2 regions of the Diplocloster hominis genome follow, and region 2 is predicted to be linked to the other one. Evidence: predicted binding sites of a transcription regulator. Region 2 holds the regulator's gene; the other holds the start of a gene.
The links. Region 2 encodes HrcA, which represses chaperone genes, less so after heat shock. Its sites were predicted from a motif close to TGTTAGCACTCNNNNNNNNNGAGTGCTAACA; they were not measured.
Positions count from the first base shown of each region.

Region 1 (3,426 bases), on a different contig from region 2:
CCGCGCGGGAGGTACCCTGGCTCATCAGATTCTGTATCTGTTCCAAGTCCGCGTTGGCCTGGTCCATCATGGAATACTCTACGATATTGCGGGCGTCAAAGCCATTCTTGAACGCCTTGCTGGTATAGAAGGTGTAATTCTGTGTCATGGATACCCCAATGTCCAGGCTGGACCGGACGATATCGGAGACCGGCTGTTCGCTGTCCGCGATAGCCTGATCGATGGCAGACTGGCTATTACCTTCATAGGTGACGGGGAGGTAACCGGAACTCATGGCAAACCGGACATTCTGTTCCGGAGCGGTAAACCATTTTAAGAAGGTGACGGCTGCTTTTTCCCTTGTCTCGTCGGATTTGGTCACTACCATACCGGCTCCCTGCTGGACCGCCATAGCGTTATCGGTTCCTTCAAAATTAGGCAATGGATATACGCTGCCTTCGATCGGATAGGAAGTGCCGTCCGAGGATGTCACTTCGGTAGGGAAATAGGTGGCGCCGCTGGAAGCGCATACCATAGCCACCAGATCTCCGGTTTTCATATCGTCGCTGCGGAAACGTCCGTAAGCGCCGTAATAGCCATTAATATAAGGAACATAAAAGTTGTCCCACAATTTCCGCATCACTTTTTCATTGACCTGAAGGTTCACTTTACCGCCGGAAACCTGGAACAATTCAGTCCCCAGCTGTTTACTGCCTATGATGATATAATTGGCGAACGCGTCACGGCCAAAGAATACTTTCCCGTCATCCGGCACATCCGGGGTCTGCGCATCCGTCCATTTATAATACTCTTCCGCAGCTTTGGCAATACCTTCCCAGGTACTCAGTAAAGTAGTGTCGATTCCGGTCGCACTGCTGAACTCCTGCCATGCGGTATTATTTAACATGAGTAATTCTGTTGATTTGGCCACCGGGAAGATTTTGAGATCCCCATCGTCGCTGAACCGGCCTTCTTCCAGATAGGAAGCGACATATTTGTCCATCTCTTCCTGTGATAAATAGGAAGAAAGGTCAGCCGCCATATCCATCTGATCAATCTCATAGGCCGTATCGGCATAAGCCGCAAATACATCGGGCACCTCATCTGCGCCGATCTCCCCATGGATCGCTTTTAATACTTTATCCGTCAATTCGGAGATGGTTCCCTGATTCTGGGAATCCACCACGATTTTCTGCTCCGCGCCGACCGTTTCATTAAATTCCTGTACCAGTTCATCAAAAATCTGCTGTTGAGCTCCATTATAATAGTGCCAGACGATCACGCTGGTAGGAGTTTCTGATTTGGAGCTACTGCCACATGAGGTTAAACCCAATGCCACGACCAGACCCGACAGTAGAACAGCCGTTATTTTACGTATTTTCATAGTGAATCCCCTTATCCTGTTTTTAGATGTTAGTTCTATTATAGCAGGTGCGAATATTTTTTCAATTCATTTTAAAAGGAGGGTATAAAAAGAAGAAATCCAGATACTTTCCTGGAAAATAGAAATCAGCCTGACCGGTTGGCTCCGGTCAGGCTGATGAATGAAAGGAAACGGGAATTATTTTACTTCAATTTTCCGGGGTTCGGGTACGACCGTTTCCAGTTTGGGCAGCTTCAGCTCCAGAACACCATTGATATAGGAAGCGTCAATATCGGAGGTGTTAATATTCGAAACATCGAAGCTTCTGGAGAAGGAGCCGTATCTGCGCTCACGTCTTACATAGTTGTCGTTTTTCGTTTCGTTTTCTTCCTTGTGTTCCGCATGGATCGTCAGCGTATTGTCGTTTAAGTCGATGTGAATATCTTCTTTGGCGAAGCCAGGAAGATCCGCCTTCATTGTATAGTGATCTCCGTCATCGATAATATCCGTCCGGAACTGGGAAAGATTCTGGTCCATATCTCCGAAGAAATTCTTCTCCAGATTGTCCAGATAGTTGAATAAATTATCTTCTCTGCGGCTAAAAGGCATTAAGTTTAACATATGAATTCCTCCTTTTATAATGTTGTAAACTTCTTGCTAAAGAGTTTACATAACTGTTTTTTCTTTACGATTATATAGTAGCTCTGAATTGTGTATAAATTGTGTAGTAAATGTGATAAAAGTGTGAAATTTAGCACTCAACGAGCGAGAGTGCTAACAAAACCGATTTTACACAAAATTTACATAAGGAAAATACGGACTTAATAGGAAACGATTAAATTTAGATACCGTAGAGAAGAAAAATAAAACAAATCAGACAAACAATATCTTGAGGAGGATATGTGTAATGAAAAAGACAATTGCGGCTTTATTGACAGGAATCATGATGATAGGATTAACAGCCTGCGGTTCTGAACCCGCAGCAAACGATGCCGGACAGACAGCGCCCACACCGGACACGGCAGCAGAAGCTCCGGCGGTTACCGCAGAGACCACACCGGCGGACACGGACGCCACACAGTCGGGGGCAGCCACGGATGAACTGTCCGGGACGATCACCATGTCAGGTTCCACATCTATGGAAAAATTTGCAAACGCTCTGGCGGAGGCTTTTAATAAAGCGCATCCCAATGTAACCATCACCCCCGAGTTCACAGGCTCTTCCGCCGGTATCGAGGCAGCCCTGGCCGGCACCGTGGACATCGGTAATTCCTCCAGGAATCTGAAGGAGGAAGAAAAAACGGCAGGAGCGGTAGAGAACATCGTAGCCATCGACGGAATCGCTGTAGTTGTGGATCCGGCGAATACGGCCACCGGCTTGACCAAGCAGCAGTTAAGTGATGTATACACCGGAGCCATCAAGAACTGGAAAGACGTGGGCGGTGCTGACCAGCCGATCGTAGTAGTGGGCAGAGAAGCAGGGTCAGGTACCAGAGGCGCTTTCGAAGAAATTCTGGACATTGAAGAAAAATGTGCGTACTCCAACGAGCTGGACAGCACAGGCGCGGTAGTGGCCAAAGTGGCTTCCACCCCCGGCGCAATCGGATATATTTCCCTGGATGTACTGGACGACAAGGTAAAAGCAGTGGCACTGGACGGGGTAGAACCTACAGTGGAGACGATCAAAGACGGCAGCTATTTCCTGAGCAGACCTTTCGTAATGGCTACCAAGGGTGCGGTCGCAGACCAGAGCCCGCTGGTACAGTCCCTGTTCGAATATCTGAAATCAGAGGAAGGAAAAGCTTTAGTTGAATCTGTTGGACTGATTTCCGTCGACTAAGTTCGAGAAATCAATGCCGCAGGAAATGCGACTCTGGAGGAACGCGCAGAGCGCATACCTGAATTGAGTCGCAGTAAATGCGACTCTGGAGGAAAAGATGACAGAACAAAAAACGGGTAGCTTCTCCATTGTCGGAAGCTATAAAACAAAAAAAACGATAGAAAAGATTGCACAGGTGGTATTTACCATCTGCGCATTCTTCGCCGTACTGGCTGTTTTTTCCATTACGCTATATATGATTATG
Region 1 is NZ_JAWDIY010000001.1:221,202-224,627, reverse strand. Features, by position in the region: gene ABC831_RS00885 (extracellular solute-binding protein) at 1-1,363, opposite strand, end outside; gene ABC831_RS00880 (Hsp20/alpha crystallin family protein) at 1,541-1,963, opposite strand; gene ABC831_RS00875 (phosphate ABC transporter substrate-binding protein) at 2,250-3,182, shown strand; gene pstC (phosphate ABC transporter permease subunit PstC) at 3,280-3,426, shown strand, end outside.
Region 1: the regulator HrcA is predicted to act here: its motif matches at 2,092-2,122, upstream of ABC831_RS00880 (Hsp20/alpha crystallin family protein).

Region 2 (3,426 bases):
GGAAAGAAATCCCGCAGTCGATAACCACGATCGTATCCTTATACTCAATCGCGGTAATATTCATCCCGATCCGGTCCAGACCCCCCAGCGGAATAATCTTTACCGTATCGCTCCCAGCCGTCAGCTTATAATCCGTATCCACATCGGAATGCCCGATATGCCCGGATTGCTTGGAAGGATCTTTGGCCCCGCCATCCTGGACAGCATTCTCTTTCTTAACGGACTTAGCCGTACCAGAAGCTTTAGCGGCAGTCTTTCTCCTGGCCGTGTTCCGGCTGCCGGTATCCGCACGCTTGTGCGCCTTTTCCGCTGAAGTCCCGGCACTGTCTGATCCTGTCTTAGCCCCGCCGCGATCTGCTGCAGACTTGGTCTTGGACTGGTCAGTCTTTCCCTTTGCGGCGGCCTTGGTACCGTCAGATTTGGAAGCTGCGGCCCTGCTGTTTCTTTTGCTGCCCCCTGTTGTCCCAGCAGTGTTACTGCCGCTGCTTTTTTTACTAATATCTGTAGAGATATCATTTGATTCATTCTTCATTCATTTACACTTTCTGCATTAACATGCGTTTTTCTTTTATAATTGTACATCCGGACGGTTCCCTGCGTTTCAAGAGAGCCCCCTGATCCCAAACCCATCGGTGAAGGAAGCATTCAAACATTACCTCATGCACAGACCGGAAAACAAACCCAAAGAGGCCTGGAAGGTAAACCTGCAGCATCCCATAATACATGCCCTGCGGGAGGGTTCGCAGTATTCGCTGCTCAACAGAGTATTACATTACGCAAACATAATCTGCATTTCTTTTCACAAGGTATGAGTATCTTTACTACAGCAAACAGACAATCCTACCTATTAAAAGCCTGTACAATGATTTCTCATAGTCGCAGATTTCTTACCACAAGATAAATTCCGTATACACAATTGTTTTCATTATACATTGCCTAATTACCAAAAGCAAGGGGCAACTTCCAAAGAATCCCCTAGAACTTCCAAAGAATCCCCTAGAATCATAAAGAAAGAGGTTCCCCCACCTTCGGAGTTAGCCGTTCTTAGGTCCGGCCGAAGGGATTAGCCCCCGCAAGATGAGCCGCCCGGCATCAAGCCCCCGCCGTTTCCCTATCTTCACCGCTCCTAAGTCAACACCCCGCCTGCAGCCAGCCTCCAGAATTTTTAAAAAATATGTGAAATGGTATTGACAAAAATTAGGGGGAGTGCTATGTTAATTACAGATGTTAGCACTCCTCAACAACGAGTGCTAATAAAGCAAAAAGAGAGGAGCGATTGGATGCAGCTGGACGACAGAAAGACGAAAATATTGCAGGCGATCATCCGGAACTATCTGGAAACCGGCGAACCTGTAGGTTCCAGAACGATTTCCAAATACTCGGATTTGAAATTGAGTTCAGCCACCATTCGCAACGAAATGTCAGATTTGGAGGAGATGGGATTTATTGTACAGCCCCATACATCTGCGGGCCGGATCCCTTCCGACAAAGGTTATCGGCTTTACGTCGATCAGATGATGGAGGAAAAAGAACGGGAAGTCACGGAGATGAAAGAACTCATGATCCAGAAGGCTGACCGGATGGAGTCGCTGCTGCAGCAGGTGGCTAAGGTATTGGCACATAATACGAATTACGCGACGATGATTTCCTCGCCTCAGTACCATCATAATAAAGTAAAGTTCATACAGTTAAGCGAAGTGGATGAGACTCAGATCCTGGCGGTCATTGTTGTGGAAGGCAATATCGTGAAGAATAAGATTATCACGGTGGATGAGCCTTTGGATAATGAGAAGATCCTGAAGCTCAATATTATGCTGAATACACAGCTCAATGGATTGACGCTGGAAGAGATCAACCTGGGAATGATCGCGAACCTGAAGGAACAGGCCGGAATCCACAGCGGACTGGTGAGCGATGTGCTGGACGCGGTGGCGGAGGCGATTAATCTGGACGATGATCTGGAGATTTACACCAGCGGCACCACGAATATTTTCAAATATCCGGAGCTGTCCGACAGCGAACGGGCCAGTGAACTTTTGAGCACCTTTGAAGAAAAGCAGCAGTTAAGCGATCTGGTAAATGAGACGCTGGCTAACGCGGACGAACATGGAATTCAGGTTTATATCGGGAATGAGACACCGGTACGGGCCATGAAGGACTGCAGTGTTGTGACCGCGACTTATGAATTAGGGGAAGGTATGCAGGGAACCATAGGTATCATCGGACCAAAGAGAATGGATTACGAAAAAGTAGTGAGCACTCTCAAAACACTGATGGTTCAACTGGATGCGATCTATAAGAAAAAAACATAGGCAGAGATAGAAAGGAAGGTAACCAGGCTTGGCAGAAGAAAAAGATACGATAAAGGCAGATCAGCAGGAGACAGCAGATATTCCAACGGATCAGGAGAATACGGCGGCAGAGACAGCGCAGGCAGCAGACCAGGAACCGGCGGAAGATAACGTGAAGGAAGCTGAAGCTGCACAGCCGGATACACAGGAAGGCGACGAGAAAAAAGAGAAGTTCAGTAAGAGAAAAGAAAAGAAAGAAAAAAGAGATAAGAAAGATGAAAAGATCGAAGAGCTGTCCGACCAGGTAAAACGGCAGATGGCGGAGTTCGATAACTACAGGAAGCGGACCGAGAAAGAGAAGTCCCACATGTATGAAATCGGCGCAAAAGAAGTGATTGAAAAGATGCTGCCGGTTGTGGATAACTTCGAGAGAGGCCTTGCCAGTGTGCCGGAAACAGGACGGGAAGATCCATTTGTGGAAGGCATGAACAAAATTTATAAGCAGTTGATGACCACGTTGGATGAGATTGGTGTAAAACCGATCGAGGCGGTGGGAGGCGAATTTGATCCGAACCTGCACAATGCGGTTATGCATGTGGAAGACGAAGAGGCAGGCGATAACATCGTTGTGGAAGAATTCCAGAAGGGATATCTTTACAAAGAAAGCGTCGTTCGTCACAGCATGGTAAAAGTAGCAAATTAAACAAATAGAATGATAGAATCAGGAGGAAATCATAATGGGAAAAATCATAGGAATTGACTTAGGTACAACAAACTCATGCGTAGCAGTTATGGAAGGTGGAAAACCTGTCGTTATAGCGAATACGGAAGGAGCCAGAACCACACCGTCTGTAGTCGCATTTACAAAAACAGGAGAGCGTCTGGTTGGAGAGCCGGCAAAGCGTCAGGCGGTTACCAACTCTGAGAAGACCATCTCCTCCATCAAAAGACATATGGGAAGCGATTTCCGCGTAGACATTGACGGGAAGAAATATACCCCTCAGGAAATCTCCGCCATGATCCTTCAGAAATTAAAAGCGGATGCGGAAAACTACCTGGGTGAAAAAGTCACCGAAGCAGTGATCACGGTTCCTGCTTACTTCAATGACGCGCAGCGTCAGGCTACCAAGGACGC
Region 2 is NZ_JAWDIY010000005.1:77,588-81,013, forward strand. Features, by position in the region: gene ABC831_RS06305 (RNase J family beta-CASP ribonuclease) at 1-532, opposite strand, end outside; gene hrcA (heat-inducible transcriptional repressor HrcA) at 1,281-2,312, shown strand; gene grpE (nucleotide exchange factor GrpE) at 2,341-2,994, shown strand; gene dnaK (molecular chaperone DnaK) at 3,029-3,426, shown strand, end outside.